3 regions of the Pseudomonas protegens genome follow, and region 1 is predicted to be linked to each of the others. Evidence: riboswitches for the same ligand, from Rfam matches in the RefSeq annotation. Region 1 holds a riboswitch; each other region holds the start of a gene.
What was found. A riboswitch is a leader RNA that binds a small molecule or an ion and turns the genes downstream of it on or off. The one in region 1 is predicted to bind cobalamin.
Positions count from the first base shown of each region.

Region 2: it holds a riboswitch for cobalamin, as region 1 does, so the genes downstream of both, cobW (cobalamin biosynthesis protein CobW) here and cobO (cob(I)yrinic acid a,c-diamide adenosyltransferase) in region 1, are expected to answer to the same signal.
Region 3: it holds a riboswitch for cobalamin, as region 1 does, so the genes downstream of both, GGI48_RS03725 (TonB-dependent receptor plug domain-containing protein) here and cobO (cob(I)yrinic acid a,c-diamide adenosyltransferase) in region 1, are expected to answer to the same signal.

Region 1 covers NZ_CP060201.1:5,098,902-5,102,766, reverse strand. The annotation lists gene GGI48_RS23795 (cobyrinate a,c-diamide synthase) at 1-1,040, opposite strand, end outside; gene cobO (cob(I)yrinic acid a,c-diamide adenosyltransferase) at 1,051-1,662, opposite strand; cobalamin riboswitch at 1,742-1,975, opposite strand; gene GGI48_RS23785 (hypothetical protein) at 2,143-2,724, shown strand; gene GGI48_RS23780 (PQQ-dependent sugar dehydrogenase) at 2,795-3,865, shown strand, end outside.
Region 2 covers NZ_CP060201.1:5,888,088-5,891,952, reverse strand. The annotation lists gene cobN (cobaltochelatase subunit CobN) at 1-1,639, opposite strand, end outside; gene cobW (cobalamin biosynthesis protein CobW) at 1,643-2,713, opposite strand; cobalamin riboswitch at 2,811-3,023, opposite strand; cobalamin riboswitch at 3,097-3,329, shown strand; gene GGI48_RS27265 (CbtB-domain containing protein) at 3,426-3,614, shown strand; gene GGI48_RS27260 (CbtA family protein) at 3,626-3,865, shown strand, end outside.
Region 3 covers NZ_CP060201.1:808,729-812,593, reverse strand. The annotation lists gene GGI48_RS03730 ((2Fe-2S) ferredoxin domain-containing protein) at 1-97, opposite strand, end outside; gene GGI48_RS03725 (TonB-dependent receptor plug domain-containing protein) at 109-2,031, opposite strand; cobalamin riboswitch at 2,183-2,386, opposite strand; gene GGI48_RS03720 (arginine N-succinyltransferase) at 2,497-3,570, opposite strand; gene GGI48_RS03715 (arginine N-succinyltransferase) at 3,620-3,865, opposite strand, start outside.

The sequences.
Region 1 (3,865 bases):
GGCAGCAAGCCCAGCAGCTCGGCACACTGGCCGTCGACGTCGGTCAGGGAGTCGAGCAGGTACAGCATGCCGCCACACTCGGCGAGCAATGGCTTGCCCGCAGCATGGTGGGCACGAATGGCGTCGAGCATGGCGCCGTTCTGCGCCAGGGCCTGGTGATGCAATTCCGGGTAGCCACCGGGCAGGTACAGGCTGTCTGCCTGCGGCAGTGTCGTGTCGTGGATAGGGGAGAAGAAATGCAATTGCGCGCCCATGGCCCGCAACAGATCGAGGCTGGCGCCGTAGGTAAAGGCAAACGCCTCGTCCCGCGCCACAGCAATGCGCACGCCCTCCAGCAAGGGCTCGCAAACCACTGGCGTTGGCGCGGCAAAACTCACGGCGGGCGGCAACTCCACCTGACAGCTGCTGGCCAGCGCCTCGGCGGCGGCATCCAGGCGCAAGTCGAGATCATTCAGTTCACGGGCCTGCACCAGCCCCAGGTGCCGGCTGGGCAGTTCGATATCGGTTTCCCGGGACAGGGCGCCGTACCAGCGCAAACCCTCGGTAAGGCTGCCTTCGAGCAACTGCGCGTGACGCAAGGTGCCGACCCGGTTGGCCAGCACCCCGGCGAACGGCAGGTCCGGCTGATAGCGGGCCAAGCCCAGGGCCAGCGCGCCGAAGGTCTGGGCCATGGCGGTGCCATCGATCACCCCCAGCACCGGCACCCCGAAATGCCGCGCCAGATCGGCACTGGAGGGGGTGCCGTCGAACAGCCCCATGACCCCTTCGATCAGGATCAGGTCGGCGTCAGCCGCCGCTTCCCAGAGCAGGCGCCGGCTTTCCTGTTCGCCCACCATCCACATGTCCAGCTGATACACCGGAGCGCCGCTGGCACGTTCGAGAATCATCGGGTCGAGAAAGTCCGGGCCGCATTTGAACACCCGTACCTTGCGCCCCTGGTTGCGGTGCAGACGAGCCAGGGCAGCGGTCACGGTGGTCTTGCCCTGGCCGGAAGCCGGCGCGGCGATCAATACCGCCGGGCAATGACGAACATCGGTCATGAAATCACGCTCACAGCTCAACACCTTTCTGCGCCTTGATGCCGGCCTGGAAGGCATGCTTGACCATGCCCATTTCGGTGACGGTATCGGCCAGTTCGATCAGTTCCGGCTTGGCCCCACGGCCGGTCACCACCACATGCTGCATGGGCGGCCGGGCTTGCAGGTCGCTGAGCACCTGGTCCAGATCCAGGTAGCCGTGCTTGAGGGCGATGTTCAGTTCGTCGAGCACCACCAGACCGATGCCCGGGTCGCTCAGCAACGCCCTGGACACTGCCCAGGCGGCTTCGGCCGCGGCGATATCGCGCTGGCGATCCTGGGTTTCCCAGGTAAAGCCCTCGCCCATCACATGAAAGCGCACCTGCTCCGGAAAACGCCGGAAGAACAGTTCTTCGCCGGTGCTGTTACGGCCCTTGATGAACTGCACCACGCCGCACTGCATGCCGTGGCCCATGGACCGCGCCAACATGCCGAAAGCCGAACTGCTCTTGCCCTTGCCATTGCCGGTCAGCACCAGCAACAGGCCACATTCGTTGGGCGAGTTGGCGATGCGCTCATCGATCACGGCTTTCTTGCGCAACATGCGCGCCACGTGGCGCTCGTCACGATCGGGGGATTCACTCATGGGGCAGCTCTCCGTTGGGGCTGGGGAACGGCGGGCAGGAAAAGGAATAGACGGCGCAAGCCTGGCATCGCCCACCGTGATGCCGTTGGATGGATCAGGCCGGTCTCCGGGCTCATGAGGGGCATTGCTGCCGGACTGCGCGCCTTCCCATGTCGTGGACACAGTGGCATCTGGCGCAGCCTTGACTCATCTACCGTTGCGGGGGCAGCGCCGGAATCGTAGCCATGTCCATTGCTGGCACAGGCCCTGACCGGCTTCCCTGTTTCACTCTGTCGACCCGCGGCCACAGAGCACCTGAAACAAGTCGCGAAGGTTAGAGGGTTGGGGGTGGAGCGTCAATTAAAGCCAGCCGGCGCGCGACACACAAAACTGCACCGCATCAACAAACTGACGCCAATCTTGTGCCACACTGAGCACATTGATATCAAATAGCCATATTTCAGCCCACCCACCACCAGACAACAACAAGGACGGATCCCGATGCAAGGCATGATCATCAGCAATCCCAAGCTGGAATTCCTGCGCCCGATGCTGGAACGCTGGTTTGATTGCATTGACCGCTACAACGCTGTTCGTGGCGATGGCGAAACCCCTTACTGGTTCGACGAACAAGCCAACCTGGGTTTGCTTTCCGCCGCCGCCTGGATGGCGGAAATGGTCAGCCTCGAACACAGCCCCAGCAAAAAACAGCAGGAGGCAGGCGCCCGCAACGCGCGCACCGATCTGTACCTGGCCACCCGGGAAGAGCGCGCCTACATTCAGGCCACCCAGCGCTGGCCCCAGGTCAACGGCCTGCGCCTGACCCAGGCCCTGCTCGACATTGCCAGTGACGCGAGAACAATCAGCTACCCCAGCGACCTGCGGCTCGGCTGCCTGTTCGTCAGCCCGCAAAAGGCCCAGCACAGCGCCACCCCGGAAGAACTCCAGGACATGCTCGACGAGCTGCAAAAGGAACACTGCTGCGCGGTGGCCTGGTACTTTCCCTACGCCTATCGCAAGTTGCACAACGAAGCCGGCCACTACCATCCCGGGGTCGCGGTACTGTTCAAGGAAGCCCGCTGATCAGGCGGAACCATACGCCGGCTATGCTCCTCTATGACTAGGACGTCCGTGCACTCATAGGGAAATCAGCATGCTCAAGTCTCGACTCGCTTTGCTTATCGCCATCGCCGCCGGCCTTACGGCCTGCGGCGAAACCTCCAGCCTGCAAGTTTCCGACGGCACCGGCCCCAGCCCCAAGCTGCCGGAGCCCAATCCGACGCTGATCCCCACGGTGAACATCGCCCCAGCGATTGGCTGGCCCAAGGGCACCCAGCCATTGGCGGCAGCCGGCACCCAGGTCAATGCCTTCGCCGAAGACCTCGATCATCCACGCTGGCTCTATGTCCTGCCCAACGGCGACGTACTGGTGGCGGAAACCAACGCACCGCCCAAACCCGACGACAATCAGGGCATTCGCGGCTGGATCGCCGGAAAGATCATGGGCCGCGCCGGCGCTGCCGTGCCCAGCGCCAACCGCATTACCCTGCTAAGGGATCAGGATCACGATGGCGTGGCCGAAACCCGCAGCGTGTTTCTGGACAACCTGAACTCGCCGTTCGGCATGACCCTGGTCGGCAATGACCTGTATGTGGCGGACACCGACAAGCTGCTGCGCTTTCCTTACCAGAACGGCGACACGCGGATCAGCGCGACCGGCACCAAGGTCGTCGATCTGCCCGGCGGCACGCTCAATCATCACTGGACCAAGAACGTCATCGCCAGCCCGGACGGGAGCAAGCTCTACGTCACCGTCGGCTCCAACAGCAACGTCGGGGAAAATGGCCTGGACCAGGAACAAGGCCGCGCCGCGATCTGGGAGGTGGATCGGAGCAGCGGGCAGCATCGCCTGTTCGCCACCGGCTTGCGCAATCCCAACGGCCTGGCCTGGGAGCCGGTCAGCGGGGCGCTGTGGACCGCGGTGAACGAGCGCGACGAGATCGGCAGCGACCTGGTGCCGGACTACATCACCTCGGTCAAGGACGGCGCCTTCTACGGCTGGCCCTTCAGCTACTACGGGCAGCATGTGGATGTGCGGGTCAAACCGCAGAACCTCGATCTGGTGAGCAAGGCCATCGCCCCGGACTACGCGGTTGGCCCGCACACCGCCTCTTTGGGACTGACCTTCGCCCAGGGCAGCAAGCTCCCGGCACCGTTCACCGAG
Region 2 (3,865 bases), 790 kb from region 1:
GCGCATGGGCGCCGTAGGCCTGGCGCAGCCAGAAGTAGAACGCCAGGTAGCCGTGGGGCGGCACCAGATCCGGGTCGTGGTAGACCGCGCTGGGGTCCACCTGATAACCCCGGGCCGGCTGGATGCCGACGAAGGTCAGGCCAAAGCGCAGGCCGGCGATCATCATCCGCCCATCGCGGCACATCGGGTCTTGCTGCGGTGCGCCCCAGCGCTGCAGCACCGCCTCGCGGTTGGCCTCGGGCAGGGCCTGGAACATCAGCGCGTAGTCATCCAGGGCCAGGCTTTGCTGGCACGGACGCAGGTCAATGCTGTCCAGGTCGTTGCTGACCCCGCCGAGCAACCGCTGGATCAACTCGGTGCCGCTGGCCGGCAGTTCGGCCGGCAGCGGATAGCCTTCGGCGTGCAGCGCCTTGAGGATGTTCAGCGCCGCCGCCGGGGTGTCCAGGCCGACGCCGTTGCCAATGCGCCCGTCGCGGGTCGGGTAGTTGGCCAACACCAGGGCAATGCGCTTGTGGCCGTTGTCCAGGCGCCCCAGCTCGACCCAGCGCCGGGCCAGTTCGGCGACGAAATCCATGCGCTCGGGCTGGCCGCGGTAGCACACCACGTCCGACTGGCTGCGCTCGCTGCGCCAGGCCAGGTCCTTGAAGCTGATGGGCCGGCTGATGATGCGCCCGTCCAGTTCCGGCAAGGCGATGTGCATGGCCAGGTCTCGCGGGCCCAGGCCCTGCTCGCTGTCGCGCCAGCCGGGCTCGTTGTCCTGGGCGCAGATCGCCTGGATCACCGGAATGTTGCGCCGGAACGGCCGCAGGTGCGGGGCCTCAGGGCTGGACTGGGCAAAGCCGGTGGTATTGAGGATCACCCCGGCCGCGGTTGCATCCAGCCAGTCTTCCACCTGGCTCAGGCAGCCGGGCTCCTTGAGGCTGGCCACGGCGATCGGCAACGGATTGAGCCCTGCCGCCTGCAAACGCTGGCAGAACAGGTCGATAAAGCCGGTGTTGGCCGCTTGCAGGTGGGAGCGGTAGAACAGCAGCGCGGCCACGGCTTGCCCCGGCTGCCAATCAGCCTGCCAGTCGCTGAGAGTGGCCTGGCTTTTGTGTGGGTGATAGATCGCCGTGCGTGGCAGGGTTTGCGGTTCGCTCCAGGGGTAGTCGCGCCCCAGCAGGCCGCTGGCCAGGCAGCGATAGAAATTCAGCGCGTTGTCGCGCCCGCCCTGGCGCAGGAACTGCCACAGGCGATCGCGCTCGACGGGGCCCACGGTGCTCAGGTCGCTGAGTTCCGGGTCCGGGCGGTCGTCCCCCGGCACCAGGATCAACTGCACCCCGCGCAGGGACAGCTCCACCAGCCGCTCGACGCCGTAACGCCAGTAGCCGATGCCGCCGTGCAGGGAAATCAGGATGACCTTGGCGTGGCGCAGCACCTGATCCACATACAGATCCACCGAGGCGTGGTTCTGCACCTGCATCGGGTTGGCCAGGCGAAAGCTCGGGTAATCCTCGGGCAACTGCTCGGCGGCATCGGCCAGCAGCGCCAGGCTGGAATCGCCGCTGCACAGGATCACCAGCTCGGCGGGGGTTTGTCCAAGGTCGGCAATGTTGTCATCCGAGACGAAACCGCCGGGCTGGGTCCTGAGCAGGTGCATGGCTTACACGCTGAGGGCGGCGCGCAGTTGCGCTTCGAGTTGGGCGGCGTCCAGTTCCTGGCCGATCAGCACCAGGCGCGTGGTGCGGGCTTCGTCAGCGCCCCACTTGCGGTCGAAGTGCTTGTCGAAGCGCGTGCCCACGCCCTGGATCAGCAGGCGCATCGGCTTGTTGGGGATCGCGGCAAAGCCCTTGACCCGCAGGATGCCGTGCTTGACCACCAGCTGGGTCAGGGCGTCCAGCAGCAGGCTTTCGTCGGCCTGGGGCAGCTCGATGGAGATGGAGTCGAAGGCGTCGTGATCGTGGTCGTCGTGATCGTCATCGCCGTCGTGGTGATGGTCGTGGTGGCTGTGGCGGCCGTCGATGTGTTCCTCGGAACCGGCGCCCAGGCCCAGCAGCACGTCCAGGGGCAGGCGGCCGCTGCTGGCTTCGATGACTTTCACCGCCGGCGGCAGCTCCTCGGCCACTTCCAGGCGCACCTTGGCCAGGTCTTCGGGGTTGATCAGGTCGGTCTTGTTGAGGATCACCAGGTCGGCGCTGGACAGCTGGTCGGCGAACAGCTCGTGCAGCGGCGATTCGTGGTCCAGGTTGGGGTCGAGCTTGCGCTGGGCGTCCACTTGCTCGGGGAACGCGGCGAAGGTGCCGGCGGCCACGGCCGGGCTGTCGACCACGGTGATCACCGCGTCGACGGTGCAGGCGCTGCGGATTTCCGGCCACTGGAAGGCCTGGACCAGGGGCTTGGGCAGGGCCAGGCCGGAAGTTTCGATAAGGATGTGGTCCAGGTCGCCGCGACGCGCCACCAGTTCGCGCATCACCGGGAAGAACTCTTCCTGCACGGTGCAGCACAGGCAACCGTTGGCCAGCTCGTAGACACGACCGCTGGCCTCTTCCTCGGTGCAGCCGATGGCGCATTGCTTGAGGATCTCGCCGTCGATGCCCAGCTCGCCGAACTCGTTGACGATCACCGCGATGCGCCGGCCCTGGGCGTTGTCCAGCATGTGCCGCAGCAAGGTGGTCTTACCCGAGCCAAGGAAGCCGGTGACGATGGTGACGGGAAGTTTGGCCAGTGTTTTCATCGGATGCCCCTTGGCAAAGGTGGCGGGCATACGGGACGAGAGCCGCAGCGCAGAGGCGCGCGGAGATTTCGCCACCGGATCACCCCGCCCGGTTGTAGTGAGAATCTGGGATCGAGGCAGGTCTCCTGGCTGAGGGCTTGCCAGTCATTGGACTGGCGGTTTCTGCGCCTTCCCGCAGGCGTTGTGGACGCCAATGCAGTGGCCTTGCAGAAATGAAACCCTTCACAGTTGCGGGGGCAGCCGCGGCATCGACCGCGTTCCCTTCTTAGCTTCGACCGCTGGCCGAAGAACCTCGAACGCGCAAGGCTACGCAGAGCGCGGGGGACGGTCAATCGGCAATGCGTCGGCGTCCGCAATTGACGGCCTCGCCCCGCCCGTGATTTGCTACGCGCCTTGTTACGGGTGCCCTTCACAGGGTGAAACGGGAAACCGGTGAATCACGTGCTTAACTAAAAAGCCGTGGCCAGTCCGGTGCTGCCCCCGCAACGGTAAGCGAGCGAAGTGTCAGATCCACTGTGCCACGGCATGGGAAGGTGACACTTTTCGGCACGGTACGACATGAGTCGGCCCCTGCCCCTCGCGAGCCCGGAGACCGGCCCGCAACACTTACATAACAAACCCGCGGTGGGCGGGCGCTGTTGCAAACCCTGCGTGCTCCTCACGCGGGGTTTTCCTGCGCTGCTCCCTGCCGATACTCCAAAAGGGAAGCGCCATGTCGATCATCAGCAGCACCAGCCATTCCGCCAGCAGCACCTCCACCCTGAGCCAACGCCTGGTGGCCGCCATCGGCGCTTCGATCCTCGGCGCCTGCCTGGTGTACTTCGCCGGTTTTTCCCATATCGAAGCGGTGCACAACGCGGCCCACGATACCCGCCACAGCGCTGCCTTCCCTTGCCACTGAGAACCGCCGACATGATCAAGCGTATCGCGCAAACCGCGGGGTTCACCGGGTTGCTGGCCGCCCTGTTGCTGACCCTGCTGCAAAGCTTCTGGGTCGCCCCGCTGATTCTGCAGGCGGAAACCTATGAAAAGGCCCCGGCGGCCGAAGTCCACGAACACGCCGAAGGCGCCATGGCCGGTCACAGCCATGATGCCGAGGCCTGGGAGCCGGAAGACGGCTGGCAGCGCACCCTGTCCACCACCGGCGGCAAT
Region 3 (3,865 bases), 2.5 Mb from region 1:
CCCGCAGCCGATGAAGCTCGCGGCGAAACGCCTCGCCCAGGGCGCCGCTGTTCAGGCCGGGGCCGACGAACAGCACCCGTTGATAATCCTTGTGCATGGCAGTCGTCCTCAGAAGCGGTAGGTGTAGCGCACCTCGGTGGTGAAGGGGCGCCCCAGGTTGTCCACCCGCGGGTTGTTGCTGGCGATGCTGGTGCTGTAGTCGCGGTCGAAGAGGTTTTCCACCAGCAGGCTCAGGCGATGCTGCTGGGCCGTGTCGAGGTAGCGATAGGCATCGGCGTCGACCACCGAATAGTGGCCGTAGTCGATCTTCTTCGGGCTGTCGATCTGGCCGATGTAGCGGATTGCCCCGCCCACGCCCCACTGGCGGTCCACGGACTCGTAGCCCAGCCGCGTGCGGGCGAGGAAGCCGGGGATGTTGCTCAGGGTCACGCCGTTGCGCGACTCCACCAGGTTGCGGGTCATGTCCGCCTGCAGGGTCCATTGCGGGCTGAACTGCCAGCGCCCGTCGATCTCCAGGCCACGTACCTTGATCCGTCCTTGGCCATTGACCCAGTCGATGCCGTCGAGGGCGATCAGGTCGTCGATCTTGCGCTGGAACAGCGTGCCGCTGGCGTTGAAGTCGCCGGCCAGCAGGTGGCCCTGGTAGTCCAGGCCCAGCTCGGCATTCACGCTCTTTTCCGGCTTGAGGTGGCGGTTGCCTCGTTCATCCTCCTCGTTGGCGAACAGTTGCTCGGCGTTGGGCAGCTTGAAGGCGCTGCCGAACTGGCCGCGCAGTTGCCAGTGGGGCGAGAGGTCATACAGCGAGGTGAGCATGCCCACCGTGGCGCTTTCGCCGCCGCTGATCTTCTCGTGACGCACGCCGATGCTCGGGTGCCAGTCGGGCAGGGCTGCCAATACCGGGCGCAGTTGAGCGTAGAGGGCGTTGGCCTGGGCGCTGTTGTCCTCGATCTTGAGCACATCGTCCTGGCCCTTGAACCACTGGTTGTCGCTGCCGAACACCAGCACATGGCCGCCGTCCAGCTCGGCCTTGCCCTCGGCCTGCAGGCCCCAGTCGGTGAAGCCCCAGTAGTCGTTGTGGTTGATCACCTTGAGGCCCCCGCCCTCGGTGGTGTTGATGCGGGTGTAGCGGGTGTCCCAGTCGTTGACATGGCCTTTGACGAAGTAGCTGAAGCGCTCGCCCAGGCGCTGCTCGAAGGTCGCGGTGGCGATCTGCTGGATGCGGTCGTTGGTGGTTTTATGGTTGTTCACCGGGCGGGCGAAATCCAGGTTGGCGTCGCTGTACTGGTAGAACAGTTCCAGCCGCGAATCGTCGGCAAAGCCCTGGATCGCCTTGGCGCCGAAGGTGGTCACGGCATAGCCGCGTTTCTTGTCCCGGGTGTTGGGGCTGTAGGCGCTGTTGCGATAGGGCTGGTAACCGTCGGAGACGTTATGGCTGACATAGGCCAGCAGGCCCAGGTCGCCCAGGCCGTTGCTGAGGATCTGCTCGGCGCGGGCATCGCCGCTCTGGCCCCGGAAGCTGTCCAGGCCCAGGTTGACCTCGCCGGAGACGTCGCGGGTCTGCGGGCTGCGGGTGACGATGTTGATCACCCCGGACACCGCCTGGGTGCCGAACAGCAGGCTCTGGCCGCCCTTGAGCACCTCGATGCGCTCGATGGCGTTGGCCGGCAGGGTGTCCAGGTACAGGCCGCCGTACAGGCGGTTGTTCAGGCGCACGCCGTCCAGCAGGATCAGGGTGTCGTCGTTGCGCCCGCCCAGCAGGGAATAGGTGCCGTAGTCGAAGGGGCCGTTTTTCGGTGCGACGTAGAGGCCCGGCACGTACATCTGCAGGACCCGGGTGATGTCGCTGCTGGGGCCGGCACGCTCGATCTGCTGGCGATCGATGATCTCCACCTTGCTGCCGTACCTGGCCATTTCGGCCACCGTGGTGGACTCCACCGAAGGGGCGGAAACCCATTGCTGCTCCAGTTTCAGCGGCGCGTCGTCCGCCAGCAGCAGGGGGCTGAACAGGCAGCCGAACAGGGCGCCGCTCATGCTGCGGCGCGGTGCACGCCAGTCGCGTGCAAGGAAAGTCTCAGGTGTTGTCATTCTTGGTCTTCTCGAAAGTGTCTTCGGGAAGCACGCAGGAGAAGGTATCGGCCACAGGCACGCGACCATACCGGCCCATGCCCGCCCACCGCAGGATTGCCAAACACAGGTTCCAGGCCGGTCTCCGGGCTGACGAGTGTGGCGGCATTCGCCTTCCCATACCTTGGGTACAGTGGCGTGTTGAATGCAGCACTCGCTTACCGTTGCGGGGGCAGCACCGGACTAGCCCTGAAGGGGCGCACCGGTTTCCCGTTTCACCTCATGCACGGCGGCATGAGGCACCTGAAACTGGGCGGCATCTGAACACTCGCACCGACGTTCGTCAACGTCGGGCCTGGCGCCGGGTGCTTGCGGTTCAAGGGCGATGGCGGATCTGCAGCGAGTCGTGCCTGATAACGGGCAAGGCGGTGGCTACGGCAGCGCGGCGGTTTCCGGGGTCAGGTGCCGCTGTGAGCGCCGTGTCGGCGGGGACTCGCAGGCCAGCAGCGGCACGGCGCGCACCGAGTCGCCGGGCTGCAGTTGCAGGCGTTTGGCGGTCAGGCGGTCCACCAGCAGGCAGCCGGACACCAGGCGCCCGGGCGCGGCGGTGATGCGGCAGTTCTCCAGGCGCCGGTTGTGAATCAGCCACACCGGCGCCTGCGCGTCCGGAGTGCCCACCAGCAGGGGCAGGGTCTGGCTTTCACGCACGCTGCGGATCTTCGTCACCTCGGCCTCGATCAGCGGCCCGCCGTCGAAGATGTCGATGCAGCCCTGATGGTTGAAGCCTTCGTCCCGCAGGATGTGCACCGCCTGCTCGGTGCTGTGGTGGGCCTGGCCGATGGCGGCCTGGGCGGCGGGGCTGAGCAGGCAGGTGTACAGCGGCTGGCGTGGCATGAGTTCGGCGATGAACGGCTTGCTGCCCTGGCTGGACAGGCGATTGGCCTGCTGGAAGTCCATCTTGAAGAAGTGGCGCCCCAGGCTGTCCCAGAACGGCGAACGGCCCTGGCCGTCGAGCTGGCCCCGCAGCTCGGCCACCAGCTTGTCGCCGAACAGCTTCGGGTATTCGGCGACGAACAGCAGGCGCGCGGTGGACAGCAGGCGCCCGGCGTAGCCCTGGCGCTGGTCGTGGCGCAGGTACAGCGAGCAGAGCAGGGATTGCCCGGTCATCTCGTTGCACAGGAACAGGGTCGGGATCTGTTTTTCGATCCCCAGCTCCGGGGCGCGGCCGCGGGTGATGCCCACCCGGTAGTGGTAGCAGGGCTCGCGCAGGCCGATGGCGCCGCTCAGGCCGCAGACGCCGATCACTTGCTGGTCGTCGTCCTCCAGTACGAACAGGTAGTCGGCGTCGGCCCGTTCCACCTGATTGGCGAAGGTGCGCTGGGCCCAGCGCAGCCGATGAGCCAGGCGCTCGGGGTCGGTGGAGAGGTTGTTCAACTCGCGACCGTTGCCTTGCAGCAGCCTCAGCAGCGCCGGCAGATCGGTGACGCGGATCGGACGGACGATCATGGCACAGCTCCTTGACGCTGCCCGGGGCAGCGGTAAAACCGCGGCTGGCTCATAACGCCACCGCCCGCACCGGCTCGCCCGGTGTCAATTGCAGGGCCTGGAACATCGAGTGGTCCAGGCCGATCACGTCCCCCGGGGCCTCATCCAGGGGCACGACAATCGCGCGAAAGCCCTGCAGCCGGTCATTGCTCAGCAGCCAGTGGCGGCCCTGGCCGCTCTGCGGGCTCAGGTAGCTGGTCGCGACCCGGCTCTGAATGATCGAGCGTAGCTGGTTATGGCGTGCCTGCAGGGTCGG